2 regions of the Mesorhizobium sp. M0074 genome follow, and region 2 is predicted to be linked to the other one. Evidence: predicted binding sites of a transcription regulator. Region 2 holds the regulator's gene; the other holds the start of a gene.
The links. The regulator LexA, encoded in region 2, represses DNA repair genes until DNA is damaged. The targets are predictions, from matches to a motif close to TGTTCNNNNTGTGTTCNG.

Region 1: NKJ73_RS15585 (ImuA family protein) is a predicted target of LexA. The motif match lies at 4,662-4,679, and genes of this name have one in related genera.

What each region holds. Positions count from the first base shown of each region.
Region 1 is NZ_JAMYUM010000010.1:68,735-78,164, forward strand. Features, by position in the region: gene NKJ73_RS15560 (DUF4153 domain-containing protein) at 1-1,484, opposite strand, end outside; gene NKJ73_RS15565 (HpcH/HpaI aldolase/citrate lyase family protein) at 1,763-2,644, shown strand; gene NKJ73_RS15570 (DUF1737 domain-containing protein) at 2,673-2,879, shown strand; gene NKJ73_RS15575 (metallopeptidase family protein) at 3,123-3,545, opposite strand; gene NKJ73_RS15580 (DUF3800 domain-containing protein) at 3,779-4,531, shown strand; gene NKJ73_RS15585 (ImuA family protein) at 4,703-5,785, shown strand; gene NKJ73_RS15590 (DUF6504 family protein) at 5,718-7,196, shown strand; gene NKJ73_RS15595 (error-prone DNA polymerase) at 7,193-9,430, shown strand, end outside.
Region 2 is NZ_JAMYUM010000003.1:166,125-175,554, reverse strand. Features, by position in the region: gene NKJ73_RS05980 (ComEC/Rec2 family competence protein) at 1-1,653, shown strand, start outside; gene lexA (transcriptional repressor LexA) at 1,647-2,381, opposite strand; gene kynU (kynureninase) at 2,829-4,076, shown strand; gene NKJ73_RS05965 (hormone-sensitive lipase) at 4,173-5,003, shown strand; gene NKJ73_RS05960 (molybdopterin molybdotransferase MoeA) at 5,011-6,216, opposite strand; gene moaC (cyclic pyranopterin monophosphate synthase MoaC) at 6,216-6,722, opposite strand; gene trpC (indole-3-glycerol phosphate synthase TrpC) at 6,725-7,537, opposite strand; gene trpD (anthranilate phosphoribosyltransferase) at 7,542-8,552, opposite strand; gene NKJ73_RS05940 (SurA N-terminal domain-containing protein) at 8,549-9,430, opposite strand, start outside.

The DNA.
Region 1 (9,430 bases), on a different contig from region 2:
CGGTTGAGCCGCCAGTCACGAAAGCTCCAGCCCCGCCAGTTTTCCTGACCGGCGCGGAAGCGTGCTTCGTCCTGTGCATACCAGCCGGCGAGTTCGCGGATGGAGGCATCCTCCGCGGAAACCGTCCTGCTCTGGTGCCGGACGAAGCGATCGAGCGCCGGCAAGGCGCCGGGCCCGAGCGAGCGCAGGTACCAGACGTCGAGATGGGTGCCTTGGCCGGTCATTTCGAAGCAATGGTCGACATTGTAGTTGGCGATCAGCGCGGCAAAGTTGATGAACGAGCAGGCATAGAGCGTCGCCGATAGCGTCAGAAGATTGGCGGAAAGCAGCCATTCGTTGGACTTTTCGCGCGCGATGCGGGCTATGATCAGGACAAGGCCCGCCGCCACCAGCCCCATCCAGACGAAGGCGGCGACACGCCAATAGGTCAGCGCATAGATACCGATATAGAGATCGAGCCGCAGGATCGACGAGATCACCAGGAGGATGTTCTGCGCCACCCAGGCATAAACCAGCCGGCGGATGAGCGGATCACCGGAGGTCGCACTTCCCGGCCGCAGCGCCGCCAGCACGAAGCCGGCGGCCAGCAGCGCCGTGACGATCAGCGGATAAGCGCCGCGATGCGCGTAGGTGGCATAGGTCAGCCCGTCGGGAAGCGCGATGCCGCCCCACAGATAGGTGGCGTCGAGTGCGCTCTGCACCGCGAACAGGATGTTGAAGACGACGAGCGCGCGGAGGATAGCGGCCTTGCCGAAGACGATGTCCTCGATGGTGGGACTTATGGCTGGCCTCGTAGGTGTGCTGGCAGGCGTTCCCAACCGGGGAATATGCCGGAGAAACCGCGGCAGGCGCGGCCGCAGAAAGGCCCATAGGCCGACGAGCACGGACAGCCAGAAGGCAAGACGCGGCAACTGCGTGAGGTTGAGCAGGGCGAAGAGATCAATCAGTGAAAACCAGTATTCGATGACCGGATTGGCGGCGCCGAACAGCGCGAGAAACACTGCGCCGAGGCCCAGCGGCATGACCCAGACGGCGATCGCCGCAAGGCGCACGCGCCGCCGGCCAAGCCGCCGCGCCGCCATGCGCCAGCGGAAGAAATCCAGGACGAGCCGAAATGGCGTTGCAAGCAGGAACAGCGAGAGTTGGCCGGCAATACGGGCAAGGCCGCGCCGCAACCGTCCGGCCAGTGAAAGCGCGAAGATGGCCGTCGCCGCCAGCGCGATCGAGACGGACAGTGCGCTGACATTTTCCACAAGCGGCAGCAGCGCCATAAACAGCGCAACCGGCTTGAACCAGAACCTGCCATCGTTGAAGGCGCCGAGAGGATGGAGAGCCATGCTCGCCGCTGCAATCGCAACGCCGAACAGGAAAAGCGTGATGCCCGCCGGTTGGCCATAGAAGAAAAAATCGGCCAGCGCGACGAGCAGGACGGCAACGCCGAAGCGGTTGCAATAGCTCGGCGCCGCCGAGAGGAATACTGTCATGATCGGGCTTTCTCGGCGGCTTTGATGCGGCCGGTGGGCGGGGATTTCCGGACGAAAGGGAGGAGGTTTACCGAAGTCCGGGGCGGATCGACGAGCCACCAGCTTTCGCGGCGAAGCCGGTATGGCAGGGACCAACGGGAGTTCGTTCGCTCTTGCATGCCGCCCTTGTCGCATCCGGTCGGGTGGCAAGCGGGGCGGAGACGAGGAGATTTTCCGAAATTGCGTGCAGTTTTTATGCACGGCTTGCCTCGGCCGGCTGCAGACGGCATAGATCGGAGATGACCACCGAAAGCTACCGCCCGCGCCGCTCGGTGCTTTACGTCCCGGCTTCGAACGACAAGGCGCTGGCCAAGATCCAATCGCTGGCCTGCGATACCGTCGTCATCGATCTCGAGGACGCCGTCGCCCCGGCCGACAAGCCTTCCGCGCGCGAAAAGCTGGCGGCGATTTTCGCCGGCCATTCCAACCGGCGCTGCGAGATGGTGGTGCGCATCAATGCGCTGTCGAGCGAATGGGGCGCCGACGATCTGCCGGCCGCGGCAAAATGCACGCCCGACGCCATCCTGCTGCCCAAGGTCGACACGCCGCGCGACATCCTCGAGGCCGGCGACGTGCTCGACGACAATTTTATCGCGGACGAGGTCAAGCTGTGGGCGATGATCGAGACGCCCAAGGCGCTGCTCAATATCGGGCCGATCGCCGAGCTCGGCCGCGACCCAGCCTCTCGCCTGGTTTGTTTCGTTGCCGGAACGAACGACCTGATCAAGGACACCGGCATTCTCGCCACGCCCGATCGGCGCTATCTCGTGCCATGGCTGATGCAAATGGTGCTCGCGGCGCGTGCCGGCGGCCTCGACCTGCTCGATGGCGTCTTCAATGATTTTCGCGATATGGACGGGTTTGCGCGCGAGTGCACGGAAGCGGCCGCCATGGGTTTTGACGGCAAGTCGCTGATCCACCCAGCTCAGATCGAAGCCGCGAACCGCGCCTTTGCACCGTCGCCCGAAGCAATAGCCGAGGCGCGCGCGGTCAAGGATGCCTTCGCGTTCGCCGAAAATGCCGGTAGGGCGGTAGTTGCGCTGAACGGCAAGATGGTCGAGCGGCTGCATCTGGCGCAGGCCGAAAAACTGCTGGCGAAGGCCGCCGCTGTTCGCGCATGACTAACGTAACTGACGACAGGATTGAAGAATGAAACTCTACCGCTTTCTGTCCGGCCCGGACGATGCCAGCTTCTGCCACAAGGTGACGGCGGCGCTGAACAAGGGCTGGCACCTGTTCGGCTCGCCGACCTATGCCTATGACAAGGAGGCCAAGACCATGCGCTGCGGCCAGGCGGTGGTGAAGGATATCGAGGGCCAGGAATACGGCCCCGACACCAAGCTCAGCGATTGGTAGACGCTGAAATCGCGGCGAGATGTCCGCGGGACAGCGCCCCCCTCTGTCCTGCCGGACATCTCCCCCACGCGGGGGGAGATCGGCCATCATCCCGGGCTTCGCCAAATCTCAATGTTAGAAAGAGGGCGCGGTCGGCGAAGCTGCCAATCTCCCCCCAAGTGGGGGAGATGTCCGGCAGGACAGAGGGGGGCGCGAAGGAATGAGACGTCGGACTGTTGCGTAACCTCAGCCGATCGGCACCCCCTACTCCGCCGCTTCTTCGATCTTCTCCATGTCGTCGTCCGACAGGCCGAAATGGTGGCCGATCTCGTGGATCAGCACATGGGTGACGATGTCGCCCAGCGTTTCCTCGTTCTCGGCCCAATAGTCGAGGATGGCGCGGCGATAGAGCGTGATGCGGTTCGGCCCCTCGCCGGTCTGCGGGTTCCAGCGCTCGGCGATGCCGCGCCCCTCGAACAGGCCGAGCAGGTCGAAGGGCGTTTCCAGCGAAAGGTCGTCCATGATCTCGTCGGTCGGGAATTCGGCGATCTGAATGACGATCTCGCCGGTCAACTTGCGAAAGTCCTCCGGCAGATGGGCATAGGCCTCCAGCGCCAAGAGCTCAATTTCCTCCATCGTTGGCGAAAGCTGGTCGTGCCAGATGCGTGTTTGGTAGATGCGAGCCATGCTTTGTCCTTTGATCCCGGCATATAGGCTTTCAGGCCGGACTCGGCAAATAGCGGGGCTGCCGCCTTTGCCCCAGGATCATAAGCAGGAATAAATTCAGCGTGTCGTAATTCGCGTACGCGCTAAGGAGGTGGTACCGTGCTGAACAAATTTCGAGCCGATGAGTCGGCGGAAATGGTGGAAGGCGCGTCCTAGAGTTCCGCGACACCTTTCTTGCCCCTCGGGAAGGTTTGGTGGTGGTGATTGAGGTCTACCTAGACGAATCTGGCACTGACCATGACTCGCAAATTCTTTCCGTATCCGCCGTTTGGGCTTCAAAAGAAGACTGGCAGATCTGGACCCTCGATTGGATCGTGGCGAAGGCGCCGATAAAAATTCACCACTCGGTCGATTGCCATAACAGGCATGGGGAGTACGAAGGGTGGACCCGCGAAAAGCGAGATAGACACGTCAAGTGCATCCTGCCGGTAGTCAAAAACCACTACATTCGGGGCATTATCGCCGCCGTCGACAGGCGGAAACTGAGCGAGGTCTTGGCTCACAAACATAGCTTAGCCATCAAGCCGGAAGACATGGTACGCGGCTGGTACTACATCTGCCTGCAATGGGCCCTTCGCAGCACGTGGGAGAAACTCGCATCGGAAGGCCACGATAACATCGCATTCGTCCATGAAGCCAACCAGTACAGCGCGGCGGCGACTGAGGCGTTCCAGCAAGTCCAGCGGCATTTTCCGGGAAAATCGGCGACTTTCAATTTCGGCTCAAAAACCAGGCACCCACCGCTTCAATGCGCAGACGTATTGGCATATGAGGGGAACCATCAAATGAGGAATTTTCGCGGTCCCCTACGAAAACCCCTCCAAGCTATCGACCCTAGCTTCAGCCGCTTTAGCTTTCGCAAATATGACGATGAAGAAGTCGATCAAATCGCCGACTTTACCGCCCAATATTTGAGACGTGTCGCTTCAGAATTGGCTTCAGGCTAGAGTCAAAAGCCGCCCCTTTTTTATGAACCCAGCCTCCCGAGCGGTTTCCTTGAAAAGCTCGGGTTGCTCTTTCTGGGAATAAATTCCCCATGACTCCGCTTGACTCTTCGAGCGGCCTCTGGAATTTATAGGGAACATAACAGGAACAATTGTGAGTGGAAGCTGACCGTCATGGCGACAAGCGCCGTGGCGCGGGAGACTGTTTTTGCCCTGCGCCGCCAGATCGCGAAGATCGAAGGGACCTTGCCCGAGCGCCTGGAGGCGCCGGCCAGTTCGTCGTTTGACGCGGATGTCCCTCGTCAGAGTCTGACACCCTCTCGGCATCCGACACCCGCTCGGAATCTGACCATTGTCCGGCGCGGCCTCGCCGTGGCGCCGCCCGATGCGTTTTTGCGCACCGGCGCCGAGCGCCTCGATGCTGCGCTGAGCGGCGGCCTGCCGAAGGCGGCGGTGAGCGAGTTTCATGGCGCCGCGACCCGCGATGCCGGGGCCGTTGCCGGTTTTGCCTTGTCGCTCGTCAGCCTGATCCTCAGCCAGGGGCCGCGATTGCCGGTGCTGTGGATCGGCACATCCGAGGTTTTCCGCGAGGCCGGCTTTCCCTATGCCAGGGGGCTTCACGCCTTCTTCGGCATCGAGCCGGAGCAATTGCTGTTTTCCGAGGCGCCAAGGCTGCTCGATGCGCTGTGGATCGCCGAGGAGGCTGCCCGGATGACGGCGCTGGCCGCCGTCATCCTCGAAATCCGCGGCAGCCCGCAGCGGCTTGACCTCACCGCGACGCGGCGGCTGCACGCCCGCGCGCAGAGTGCGGGCCGGCCGCTGTTCCTGCTGCGCCAGGCCGGCGAGCCCGAACCGACGGCAGCGCCCGTCCGCCTCATCCTGTCGGCGGCACCGGCGGCAACGCGTAAGACGCTTGCCGGGCCGCTCGCCGGCTCGATCGGCCGACCCGCCTTCACCGTCGCCATCGGCAAGAGCCGCACGGCCTTGCCCGGAAAATTCACACTGGAGTGGAACCCCGATGAACGCATATTCGAAGAAAGACGGGGCGAGCAAGGAAGGTCTCAGGAATGGGCCCCAGAACGGCCAAAGAATCCTATCCCTGTGGTTTCCGCATCTCGCCGCCGAGAGGATCCTGCGGCAGCGTCTGGGGCGGTCCTGGCGTTCCCGGCCGTCGGATCACCTGCCGCTGGTGATCAGTCACCGCGACCGGAACGCCCAGCGCATCGCCGCCCTCGACGAGCGGGCCGAGGCGCTTAATCTGAAGCGCGGCATGGGCATAGCCGACGCACGCGCCATGCATCCCTCGATCGACATCGTGGAGGCCGATCCGGAGGCCGACCGGCGCCTGCTCGAAGGCCTCGCCGACTGGTGCGACCGCTATACCCCGCTGGTGGCGCTTGACGGGACCGACGGCCTCTATCTCGACGTCACCGGCTGCACCCATCTTTTCGGCGGCGAACGCTCGATGCTGGACGATATCCTGTCGCGTTTTTTCCATCAGGGCTTCGATGTCCGCGCCGGGCTTGCCGCCACGCCTGGTGCTGCCTGGGCGGCGGCGCGGTTTGCTGGCGACCGCATCGTGCCCGATGGTGAGGAGGAAGCGCTTCTCGCGCCCTTGCCGCTGGCGGCGCTGCGCATCGACCCGGAGGTACGCGCCAGCCTCGAAAGCGTCGGCCTGCGCACGGCGGGCGCCGTCATGGCGGCACCGCGCGCGCCGCTGGCCCGCCGCTTCGGCGCATCGCTGCTCTTGCGCCTCGACCAGGCGCTTGGCCGCCTCGAGGAGGCCGTGTCGCCGCGCCTGCCGGTGGCACCGCTTTCGGTCGAGCGTCACCTTGCCGAGCCGATCATGCTGACCGAGGACATCGAGCGGCTGACCGGCATGCTGGCGACCACCTTGAAGAGCGACCTCGAGCGTCGCGGCGAGGGCGCAAGGCGGCTGGCGCTGCTGCTTTTCCGCGTCGATGGCGGCGTCAGCCGCATCGCCGTCGGCACCTCGCGGCCTCTGCGCGAGCCGCGGCTGATCCAGAAATTGTTCCACGAAAGGCTTGCCGCGCTCGAACAGGATATCGACGCCGGCTATGGCTTCGATCTTGTGCGCCTTTCGGTGCTGACCGCCGCCGCCTTCGACATGCAGCAGGCCGACCTTGCCGGCGAGACGAGCGACGACGGTGCCGATATCGCGCTTTTTGCCGACCGCATTCGCGCCCGGCTCGGCGAAGGCGCGGTCTTGAAGACGGTCGCCGTCGAGAGCCATTTGCCGGAGCGCGCCGTCGCCACCCTTCCCTTCACGGAGGCGCCGCAGAGAAGCTCGCCGCCGAAGCAGCCGGACAAGGCGAAGGACGCTCCCACGACCGTCTTCCAGCCGGAACGGCCGATCCGGCTTTTCCGTTCGCCCGAGCCGATCGAGGTGCCGGCCACCGAAATGCCGGAAGGCCCGCCTTTGAACTTCCGCTGGCGGCGCGCGCTCTATCGGGTCGCGCGCGCCGAAGGGCCGGAGCGCATCGCGCCGGAATGGTGGCGAGGGGCGGCGGGACGAGAAGATGCCCCGACCCGGGATTATTTCCGCATCGAGGATGCCGACGGCCGCCGTTACTGGCTCTATCGCCAGGGCCTTTACGGCGCCTCGCAGCCCTCGCCGCGCTGGTTCATGCATGGGATCTTCGCATGAATGCGCTGACGGCCAACCCCTATGCCGAATTCGGCATCCAGTCGAACTTCTCGTTTCTGCGCGGTGCCTCGAAACCGGAGGAGCTGGTGGTCGCGGCAAAATTCCTGGGGTTTTCGGCGATCGGTCTCGCCGACCGCAACACGGTGGCGGGCGTGGTGCGCGCCTGGCAGCAGGCCAAGGTGGAGGGTGTTTCCTATCATCCCGGCTGCCGCCTGGTTTTTTGCGACGGCACGCCGGACATCCTCGCCTACCCGCAGGATCGCAAGGGTTGGGGTCATCTCTGCCGCATGCTGACGCGGGCCAATCTGCGAGACGAGAACGAAAAAGGGGCGACGCTCCTCAAACAGAACGATCTTCTCGAATGGGGCGATCTCCTGTCGCTCGCCATACTGCCGGATGTGTCGGCGGACGCGGAAACCAGCCTCGCACTCCTTAGCCGGCTCAAGGATCGTTTCGGTGAAAACCTGCGGCTTGCGGTTTCGCCGGATTACCGCGGCAACGACCGCTTCCGTATCGAGCAGGCGGCGGCGATGGCGGAGCTGGCCGGCATCCCGTTGATGGCGACCAACGATGTTCTCTACCATACGTCGGAACGGCGCCCGCTGCAGGACGTGCTGACGGCGATCCGCCTCAATGTGCCCGTCGCCGAGGTGGGGCTGGAGTTGGCGGCCAATGCCGAGCGTCACTTAAAGCCGCCGCTGGAGATGGCACGGCTTTTCCGCAGGCATCCGCAAGCGCTGGCGGAAACGCTGCGTTTTGCCGGCGAGCTGACCTTCTCGCTCAGTGACCTGCAATACAACTATCCCGACGAGCCGACGGAATCGGGTCTTGGGCCGCAGGCCGAACTGGAAAGGCTGGCCAAGGAGGGAGCCGCCATCCGCTACCCCTCGGGCGTGCCCGCTTTTGTGACGCAGCGCATCGAGGAGGAGCTCGCTCTGATCGAGCGTCTGAACTACGCGCGCTATTTCCTGACTGTCCACGACATCGTCAAATTCGCCCGCAGCCAGAACATTCTCTGCCAGGGGCGCGGCTCTGCCGCCAACTCGATCGTCTGCTTCTGCATTGGCATCACCGAAGTCGGCCCGGACAAGATCGAAACGCTTTTCGAACGCTTCATTTCCGAGGAAAGAAACGAGCCGCCCGACATCGACGTCGATTTCGAGCATGAAAAGCGCGAGGAGGTCATCCAGTACATCTATTCCAAATACAGCACCAAGCGCACCGCGCTGGCCGCCGCCGTCGTCAGCTACCGGGGCCGCTCGGCGATGCGCGAAGTGGCCAAGGCGATGGGCCTGTCGGACGACGTCCGGGGCGCGCTGTCCAGTTCGATCTGGGGCTGGTCGACCTCGGAGCTCGGCGAAAAGGAGACAAAGGCCGGCGGCCTCGATCAGACCGATCCATCGACAAGGCATGTGATCGAATGCGCCAACGAGATCATGGGCTTTCCCCGTCATTTGTCGCAGCATGTCGGCGGTTTCGTCATCACCCGCGACCGGCTCGACGAGATCGTGCCCATCGTCAAGACGGCGATGGACGAGCGCAAGATGGTCGAGTGGGACAAGGACGATCTCGACGCGGTGAAAATCCTTAAAGTGGACGTGCTGGCGCTCGGCATGCTGACCTGCCTGCAGCGCGCCTTCACGCTGCTCCAGGATCATTACCCGCAGGCGCGAGACGCGTATGGCCGGCCCTATGTGCTGGCCACGCTGCCTGCCGAGGACAGGCACGTCTACGACATGATCTGCCGTGCCGACACGATCGGCGTCTTCCAGATCGAATCGCGCGCGCAGATGTCGATGCTGCCGCGGCTGCGGCCGAAAAGCTTTTACGACCTCGTCATCGAGGTGGCGATCGTGCGGCCCGGCCCGATCCAAGGCGACATGGTCCACCCTTATCTGCGCCGCCGGCAAGGCAAGGAAAAACCCGAATATCCCAAGCCGGAACTGGAAAAAATACTCGGCAGGACGCTGGGCGTGCCGCTGTTCCAGGAGCAGGCGATGAAGATCGCCATCGTTGCTGGCGGCTTCAGGCCGGGCGAGGCCGATGAACTGCGCCGCGCCATGGCGACATTCAAGCGCACCGGCACGATCGGCAATTACCGCAAGAGAATGGTCGACGGCATGGTCGCCAAGGGCTACGAAAAAGACTTCGCCGAGCGCTGCTTCAAGCAGATCGAGGGTTTTGGCGAATACGGCTTTCCCGAGAGCCACGCCGCCTCCTTCGCCCTGCTGGTC
Region 2 (9,430 bases):
AAAGTCGTGTCGTCGGGCAGCATGCCGCTTGCCGCGCAGCTTTCTTCCGCGATCGAAGACGCGCGCGAATCGATCGCCGACCATATCCGCAGCCGCATCGGCGGTGCCGAGGGCGAGATTGCTGCTGCGCTGATCGTCGGCGTGCGCGCCGGCATTCCCGAGGAGATCAACGAAGCGATGCGGCGCACCGGCATCTACCACATCATCTCCATCTCGGGGCTGCATATGGCGTTGGTCGCCGGCACCATCATGGCGCTGCTGCGGGGTGCCTTTGCGCTGTTTCCCGATTTCTCATCGCGACGGCCGGTCAAGAAATATGCCGCGGCCGCCGCGCTTTTTTCGATTGCGGCCTACCTCGTCTTTTCCGGCATTGTCGTTGCGGCCGAACGCAGCTTCATCATGCTGGCGGTGATGCTTATCGCCGTGCTGTTCGACCGGGCCGCGCTCACCATGCGCAACCTGGCGATCTCGGCCATCGCGGTCATCCTGGTGTCGCCGCACGAGGTGGTCGGTCCGAGTTTCCAGATGTCCTTCGCCGCGACGGCGGCCCTTGTCGGCGCCTATGCAGGCTGGTCCGATTACCGCGCCGGCAGGGCCACCACGCCGCCACCGCGGCGGTCGCCGCTACGCTTTGCCACTCGAAAGGTCCTGTTGGGCATGTGCGGTCTGGCGATGACCTCGATCATTGCAGGGAGCGCCACGGCGCTTTTCGCCATATGGCATTTCCAGCGCGTGGCGCCGCTCAGCCTGTTCGCCAATCTGGCCATCATGCCCATCGTCTCACTGGTCGTCATGCCCTTCGCCGTTCTCAGCGCGCTGGCGATGCCGTTCGGTGCGGATGGCCCTTTCCTCTATGTCATGGGCAAGGGGCTGACGGCGATGATCGCCCTGTCCGGGTGGATCTCGGAGCGCTCGCCGATCGATGCGGTCGGGCTGATTTCGCTGAGATCCGTCCTTCTGGTGACGATCGCCCTCGTCATTGCCAGCATGGCGACGACCTGGTTGCGGCTGGCGGCACTTCCTTTTGCGCTCGCCGGCTTGCTGACGACAACGCAGACACGCATACCCGACGTATTGGTCTCGGAGGACGCGCGGCTGGTCGCGCTGCCGATCGGCAGCGGTGAACTCGCGGTCAACCGGGCACGCCCGAATGAGTTCACCATCGACAACTGGAAACGCGCGCTCACATCAGAGGCCATCGTCGCGCCGGAAACGCCTGGAAAGAACGACCCGCAATTCGACATTGCCGATCCGGCCGACCTACCGCCGGGCATGCCGTTCATTTGCACGGACGGCCTCTGCCTTGCCAGGCATCCATCCGGCGCGATCATCGCGCAAGCCAAGGACCGCGATACTGCGCGGCCAGCCTGCGCCTTTGCCAGCTTGATCGTCATCGACGACGCCACCGCCCATAACCCCTGCTACTACGACCGGCTGGTCCTCGTCGTCACCAAACGGCAACTGGCGCGCGCGGGAAGTGCCGCCGTCTATTTCGATCCACAAGCGGCAACACGCGCCGAGATCCGCTTCGCCGTCGAAAAATCATACCGGCCCTGGCACGTGCAGCGGAAATTTTCACGCGCGGCACGGGGCCTGCCGCCATACCGCAGGGCCGACAACCCCAAAGCCGGCGCCAAGGGCGGAGCTCAGTAGCGGCGGATCAGTCCGACGAGCTTGCCCTGCACCTTGACCCTGTCTGGTCCGAAGATGCGCGTCTCGTAGGCCGGATTGGCGGCTTCCAGGGCGATCGAGGCGCCCTTGCGGCGGAACCGCTTCAGCGTCGCTTCCTCCTCGTCGACCAGTGCCACCACGATCTCACCGGGGCTCGCCGTATCGGCATTGCGGATGATCACCGTGTCGCCGTCGAAAATGCCAGCCTCGATCATCGAATCGCCTTTGACCTCGAGCGCATAATGCTCGCCGCCCATGATCATATCCGGCGGCACCGAAATCGAATGCGTCTGGTGCTGGATGGCATCGATCGGCACACCGGCCGCGATGCGGCCCATTACCGGGATCGAAACGGCGGCGACGACATCGTCGTCATTGCCGGCTGCAGGGACACGCGACGATGTCGGCTTGCCCTGCCGAGGGGCGCCTTGCCCAAGGCTGCCCTGGATGACACTCGGCGAGAACTTGCGTGCCGCATTGAGGCCGGGGGCGATCGAGTCAGGCAGGCGTAGCACCTCCAGCGCACGGGCCCGGTTGGGCAAACGGCGAATGAAGCCGCGCTCCTCCAGCGCCGTAATCAGCCGGTGGATTCCGGATTTGGAAGCCAGATCGAGCGCTTCCTTCATCTCGTCGAATGAAGGCGGGATACCGCTTTCCTTCAACCTTTCGTGGATGAACATAAGCAGTTCGTGTTGTTTGCGTGTCAGCATAGCGACCCCCAACAGAATCAGAAAAACAAACCCAGAACAAACACTATCTGTTCCAGTTGTGTTCCGCAACTGTTTAAAGTTTAATGAATGCGTTAAGGCTCGGGAAACAAACGACGTCCCCTACCGGCGTACCGCATTTTCACCGCCGCGAGCCTCATCGCCTTGATTCTGCTTTCGTTTGCGCCCTTCTGGCCTCCTAGAAGGCGGCACTGGCATCGGCCGTCGGTCGGCAAAAGGCACGGAATTGAACCCGTATCGACTGTGCGGTTTGGTCAATGCACCGTGAACGAAACGAATTCAAAACGCCAACCTCGGGTTAAGTCCCGGTTTCCACCGCCTGGTCAGGCTGCTTCTCGCCGGTGGAGCCTTGCTGCGCGCAACCAGGTAATGGAAGAACAGTCGATGCGTGTCCGGCGTTGCGTTGGATCTTGGGGGAGCAGACAAATCATGACAGGAATTCCCGATCTCGTGGCCATAAAGGCGATGGATGCCGCGGATCCGTTGCGCGCGATGCGCGACCGCTTTGTGTTGCCGCAAGGAGTGATCTATCTCGACGGCAATTCGCTAGGAGCTGCTTCACGTGCCGCTTTCGATGAACTGCACAAGGCCGCGACCGAAGAATGGTCGCATGATCTCATCCGCGCATGGAACACGGCCGGCTGGTTCAACATGCCGCTTGAACTTGGCGACCAGCTCGGGCGCCTGATCGGTGCCGCGGCCGGCCAGACGGTGGTCTGCGACACGACATCGGTCAACATCTACAAGCTGCTGCACGCCGCCATGGCCATGCGACCGGAGCGGCAGGTCATCGTCGCCGAGGGCGATAGTTTTCCGACGGACCTCTACATGGCCGAGGGTGTGGTTTCGACGCGAAAAGATACGCTGCTGCGCCTCTCGGGGGTCGACGCGCCGACCATCGAAGAGCTGATCGACGAACGCACCGCCGTGGTGCTGGTCAACCACGTCAACTATAAGTCGGGCGAACTGCGCGACATGCCGGCGCTGACGCGCAGGGCTCAGGAAGCCGGGGCGATGATCGTCTGGGATCTCTGCCACACCGCCGGCGCGATGCCAGTCGAACTCGACAAGGCAAACGCCGATTTTGCCGTTGGCTGCACCTACAAATATCTGAATGGCGGCCCGGGCGCGCCTGCCTTCATCTATGCGGCTGAGCGGCATCTTTCCGACATCCAGCAGCCGCTCACCGGCTGGTGGGGCCATGCACGGCCCTTCGCCTTCGAGCCAGGCTATGCGGCCGGCACCGGCATCCGCCGGTTTCTGTGCGGCACGCAGCCGGTCCTGTCGATGCGCACGCTGAAGGGCGCGCTCGACATCTGGAACGATGTCGACATGACGGCGGTGCGCAAGAAGAGCATCGCACTGGCGGATCTGTTCATCGAGCTTGTCGAGGCAAAGTGCGGCACTTACGGGCTCACGCTCGAAAGCACGCGCGATGGGGAAAAACGCGGCAGCCAGATTTCATTCATGCATGAGCATGGCTACCAGGTCATGCGCGCGCTGATCGAACGTGGCGTGATCGGCGATTTTCGCGCGCCATCGACCATGCGCTTCGGCTTCACCCCGCTCTATGTCGGCTATGCCGATGTCTGGCAGGCCGTCGAAGTGCTTGAGGACATCCTGCGCACCGGTGCGTGGAAGGAAGCGCGCTTCGCCATCAAGGCGGCTGTCACTTGAGATTGATGCGAGAGCTGGAATCGTGAGGCTGGCGACGACGCGCCGCGCGATGCTCACGGCTACGTTGCAAGGCTATATTGCCAGGGAGGGCGCAGGGTGTTCGAACGTCACATTGCCGATTGGGACAACGCCTATGCCAACGGCGCCAACATAGCCGGCAGCGATCGCTGGCCGGCGGCCTGGATCGAGCCCGCGCGGGTTTTCCGCGACGTGCTTTCGACCGAGGGCAGGGCGCGGCTCGACATGGCCTATGGCGACAACCCACGCAACCGGCTCGATCTTTTCCTGCCGGCCATCAAGCCCAAGGGACTCGTGGTGTTCGTTCATGGCGGCTACTGGATGGCATTCGACAAGAGTTTCTGGTCGCATCTTGCCACTGGCCCTGTTGATCGCGGCTATGCGGTGGCGATGCCGTCCTACACGCTCTGTCCGCAGATACGCATTGGCGGCATCGTCAAGGAAGTCGGCGCGGCGATCGGCAAGGCGGCGGCGATGGTTCCAGGGCCGCTGATGCTGACCGGACACTCGGCCGGCGGCCATCTTGTTAGCCGGATGGTTACGGCGACGACGCCGCTGGCGCCCGAAGTGGTCCGGCGCGTTCGTCACGTGGTGTCGATCTCGGGGGTGCACGATTTGCGCCCGATCATGCGCACCGGCATGAACGAGACGCTGGCGATCGATGAGGCCGAGGCGCAGGCCGAAAGTCCGGTGCTGCTGCGCCCGATGGACAAGGCCCGCCTGACCTGCTGGGCCGGCGGCGGCGAGCGCGCCGAATTCCTGCGTCAGAGCGCGTTGCTGGCCAACATCTGGATCGGCCTGGGTACCGCGACCAGCTCGGTGGTCGAGCCTGACCGGCATCATTTCAACATCATCGACGGTTTGGCCGATCCAGACCATCCGCTGACCCGGACCTTGATTTCGGAGTGAGGCAGGTTCAGCGTAGCATCAGTACGTCGCAGGGGGAGCCCGCCGCCGCGGCAGGAGCGAACGGCGCGCGAACGATCAGCCCGTTGGCATCGGCCAGCATTTTCAGCATCGAGGAGTCCTGGATGCCGAACGGCGTCGCCACGAGCGTACCGGTGTCATCTATGACAACAGCCCGCACATAATCTTGCCTGAGATCGTTGGCCGGCATGGCAGCACCGAGCCGTGCCCGACGTATATCCTGCTGAAAGGCGCGGCCACCGAGCCGCGCCAGCAGCGGCTTCAGGAAGAGCTGAGTGCAGACCAGGCTTGCCACCGGATTGCCGGGCAGGCCGATGCAGCGAATGTCTCCCAGCCGCCCGAACATCAGTGGCTTGCCCGGCCGCATGGCGATCTTCCAGAAATCGAGCGTCATGCCTTGCCCGGTCAGCACGTCATGGACGAAGTCGTGGTCACCGACCGAGGCACCGCCCAGCGTGACGATGACGTTCGCGCCAGCCTTCACGGCCTTTTCAACCAGCGCAGCGATCGCCTCCCTGCGGTCCGGCGCGATGCCAAGGTCGAGCGCGCGCGCACCGACCGACTGTGCGGCAGCGGCGACACCATAGGCGTTGGAGGAGATGATCTGGTCGGGGCCAACATCGCTGCCCGGCGGCAGCAATTCGTCGCCGGTGGCGATGATGGCGACCAGCGGCCGTTTGACCACGCGCACCTCGGGGTGATTGGCCGATGCCGCCAGCGACAAGGCCGCCGGGTCGAGCAGGCGGCCTTTGGGCAGCAGGACATCGCTCTTGGCGAAATCGAGCCCGAGGCGGCGGATGTTGCGCCCCTGCACCGTCGGTTCCGTCACTTCGACGCTGCCGCCACCGAGATCGCGGACGTTCTCCTGGATGACGATAGTGTCGGCGCCTTCGGGAAGCGGCGCGCCGGTAAAGATGCGCACGGCCTGCCGCTGCTGCACCGTTCCGGCAAAGCCGCGTCCGGCCGGCGCCATGCCGACCACCGAAAGCCTTGCCGGTACGGACGCGATATCGGCCGCCCGCACGGCATAGCCGTCCATGGCGGAGGCGTTGAACGGCGGCTGGGTGCGGAGCGCCACAACCGGCTCCACCAGCACGCGGTCGGCGGCATCCAGCAGTGCGACGCGTTCGCCCGGCAGCGCTGCTGCGCCGTCCAGCAGGCGCTCGAGCGCCTCGGCAACTGGGACCAGCGCCATTATCGGCCTGCCTCGGTGGCCCCGTCTCCGGTGATCTTGTAGTCGCCGGATTTGCCGCCGGTCTTTTCAACAAGCCTGATGCCGGAGATGACCATGGCGCGGTCGACCGCCTTGGCCATGTCGTAGATGGTCAGGCAAGCGACCGAGACGGCACTCAGAGCCTCCATCTCAACGCCGGTCTTGCCGGTGACGCGGGTCAATGCTGTCACCTTCAGGCCGGGCAGCGCGGCGTCCGCCTCGATATCGACAGATATCCTGGTCAGCAGCAGCGGATGGCAAAGCGGGATCAGTTCATGCGTCTTCTTGGCCGCCATGATGCCGGCAATGCGCGCGGTGCCCAGCACGTCGCCCTTCTTGGCGTCGCCGGCGAGGATCATGTCCAGCGTCTCGGGCCGCATCGCGACAAAACCTTCTGCGACTGCAGTGCGCACCGTCTCAGCCTTGTCGCCGACATCGACCATGTTGGCTTCGCCCTGCGCGCCAAGATGGGTGAGGGCGGCCGCCATCCTCAAAAGGCCTCTGCCGGCGCCTTGCCCGTCAACAGCAAGCGCGTTGCCGCGGCCACGTCCTGCTGGCGCATCAGGCTCTCGCCGACCAGGAAAGTCGCAATGCCGCTCTGCTCCAGCCGGCGGCAATCGTCGTGCGAAAAGATACCGCTCTCGCTGACCAGATGGCGGTCGGCCGGCACCATCGGTACCAGCCGCTCCGAGGTCTGCAGGCTGGTTTCGAAGGTCCGGAGATTGCGGTTGTTGATTCCGATCAGCCGCGACGACAGCTGCAGCGCGCGTTCCATTTCAGCCTCGTCATGCACTTCGACCAGCGCGTCCATGCCGAGACCGAACGCTGTCGCTTCGAGTTCTCTTGCCAACGCGTCGTCGACGCTGGCCATGATGATCAGGATGGCATCGGCGCCCCATGCCCTGGCCTCGTAGACCTGATAGGGGTCGAACAGGAAATCCTTGCGCAATGCAGGCAGCTCGACGGCAGCGCGCGCAGCGGTGAGGAATTCGGGCGCGCCTTGGAAGGAGGGTGCGTCGGTCAGCACCGAAAGGCAGGCGGCACCGCCCTTCGCATAGGCCCTGGCCAGCGTCGGCGGATCGAAATCGGCGCGGATCAGGCCTTTGGATGGGCTAGCCTTCTTGATTTCGGCAATCAGCGCGAACCTGCCGGATTTGCGCTTTGCTTCAAGGGCAGAAAGAAAGCCGCGCGGCGCGTCGGCATCCGTCGCCCGTGCCTTGATCTCGGCGAGCGGCACGCGCGCCTTGGCCGCCGTGATCTCGTCGCGCTTGTAAGCCTCGATCTTGCGCAGGATGTCGGACATGGTTTTAACCGTTCGAAATCTCGATCAGCCTGTCGAGCACTTTCAGCGAGCGGCCGCTGTCGATGGCCTGCTCCGCCGTTACCATGCCGTCGGCGAGGGTCGTCGCTTTGCCGGCCACCACCAGCCCGGCGCCGGCATTCATCAGCACCGTATCGCGAAAGGCGCCGGCGGCGCCGCCCAGCATGTCGCGCAGTGCCTGGGCGTTGTGGGCGGCGTCGCCGCCGCGCAACTCGTCCTTGGTGTGACGCGTCAGCCCGACTGCTTCCGGGGTCAGCGTAAAGCTGCGGATCTCGCCGCCGGCCAGTTCGGCGACAAGTGTCTCGCCGGTGGTGGTGATCTCGTCATAGCCGTCGCCATGGACGATCCAGGCATGGTCGGCACCAAGTTCCTTCAACGTTTCTGCCACGGGCATGATCCATTCGGGCAGGAACACGCCGACCATCTGCCGTCTGACACTCGCCGGATTGGAAAGCGGGCCCAGCAGGTTGAAGATGGTGCGGGTGCCGAGCTCGACCCGGGTCGGGCCGACATGCTTCATCGCCGGATGATGCGCCGGCGCGAACATGAAGCCGACGCCGGCCTCGTGGATGCAGCGGCCGATCGTTTCCGGAGGGATGTCGATCTTGACGCCCAATGCGATCAGCACATCGGCGGCGCCGGTCAGCGAGGACAGTCCGCGATTGCCGTGCTTGGCGACGGGCACGCCGCTGCCGGCGATGACGAAAGCGGATGCGGTCGAAATGTTGACGCTGTGCGAATTGTCGCCGCCGGTGCCGACAATGTCGATGGCGCCCTCGGGGGCTTCGACACGCAGCATCTTGGCGCGCATGGTGGCGACGGCGCCGGCGATCTCGCTGACGGTCTCACCGCGCACGCGCAATGCCATCAAGAAGCCGCCGATCTGGCCGGGGGTAGCATCGCCCGACATGATAATGTCGAAGGCCTCGCGCGCCTCCTCGAAAGAAAGAGCGCTGCCGGCGGCGACCTTGGCGATGTGGATCTTCAGCGCGCTCATCTGGCCAGGGCTTGGGTTACGGCCGTCTGATCGATGCGGACGTCATATTGCGTCTGCAACTGCGCCACCAACTGGTCGAGCAGGTCGTCGGACATGCCGGATGTGAAGGACTTCTGTGCGTCCTCGGGTACTGAGCTGGCGTCGGCCCCGGCGGGCTCGAATACCTCGGCAACCTTGAACAGGATCTGTCCGTCGCCCGTGGGCGAGGGGATCAGCCCGGTGCCGCCTTCGCCGACGCCGAACATCGCGGCGGCCCCTTCCTTGCCGAAATCGACGTCGTCAGCATCGCGCTTGACGCCGCGCTTGGTCTGCTTTTCGAGCTTGAGCTCACCGGCGATCACCTCGAGCGTGGCGCCGGCCTTGAGACGCTTCTCGAGCTCTTGTGCTTTTGCGGTGAGCCGTTTGGTGGTCTCCGCCGCGGTCCAGTCGGCCACGACCTTCTGGCGGACTTCGTCCAATGTGCGGTCGCGGGCAGGCGTGATCGCGCTCACGTCGTAGAAGACGAAGCCGTTATCGGCGGTGGTGAGGCCTTCATTGTCGGTTCCGGGTTCGGATTCGAACACCGCCTTGATGAGTGCCGGCGATTCCGGTAGGTCTTTGACGATGCTTCCATCCGGCCGTTGGCCGGTGCGGTCGATGGCATCGATGGTGACGACCTTCAGCTTCAATTTGGCGGCTGCCTCGGCGAGCGAACTGCCCGAGGCGCGCGTATCCTCGTAATTGTCGTGCACGTCCAGCAAGATGCGGCTTGCCTCGCCCAGTGCCAGGTCCTTGCGGATCTGCTCGGACACTTCGGCCAGCGGCTTCACCACTTCGGGCTTGATCTCGGTGACGCGCAGCAGAACGGGACCAAAGGCGCCCTGTACGACCGGGCTGAC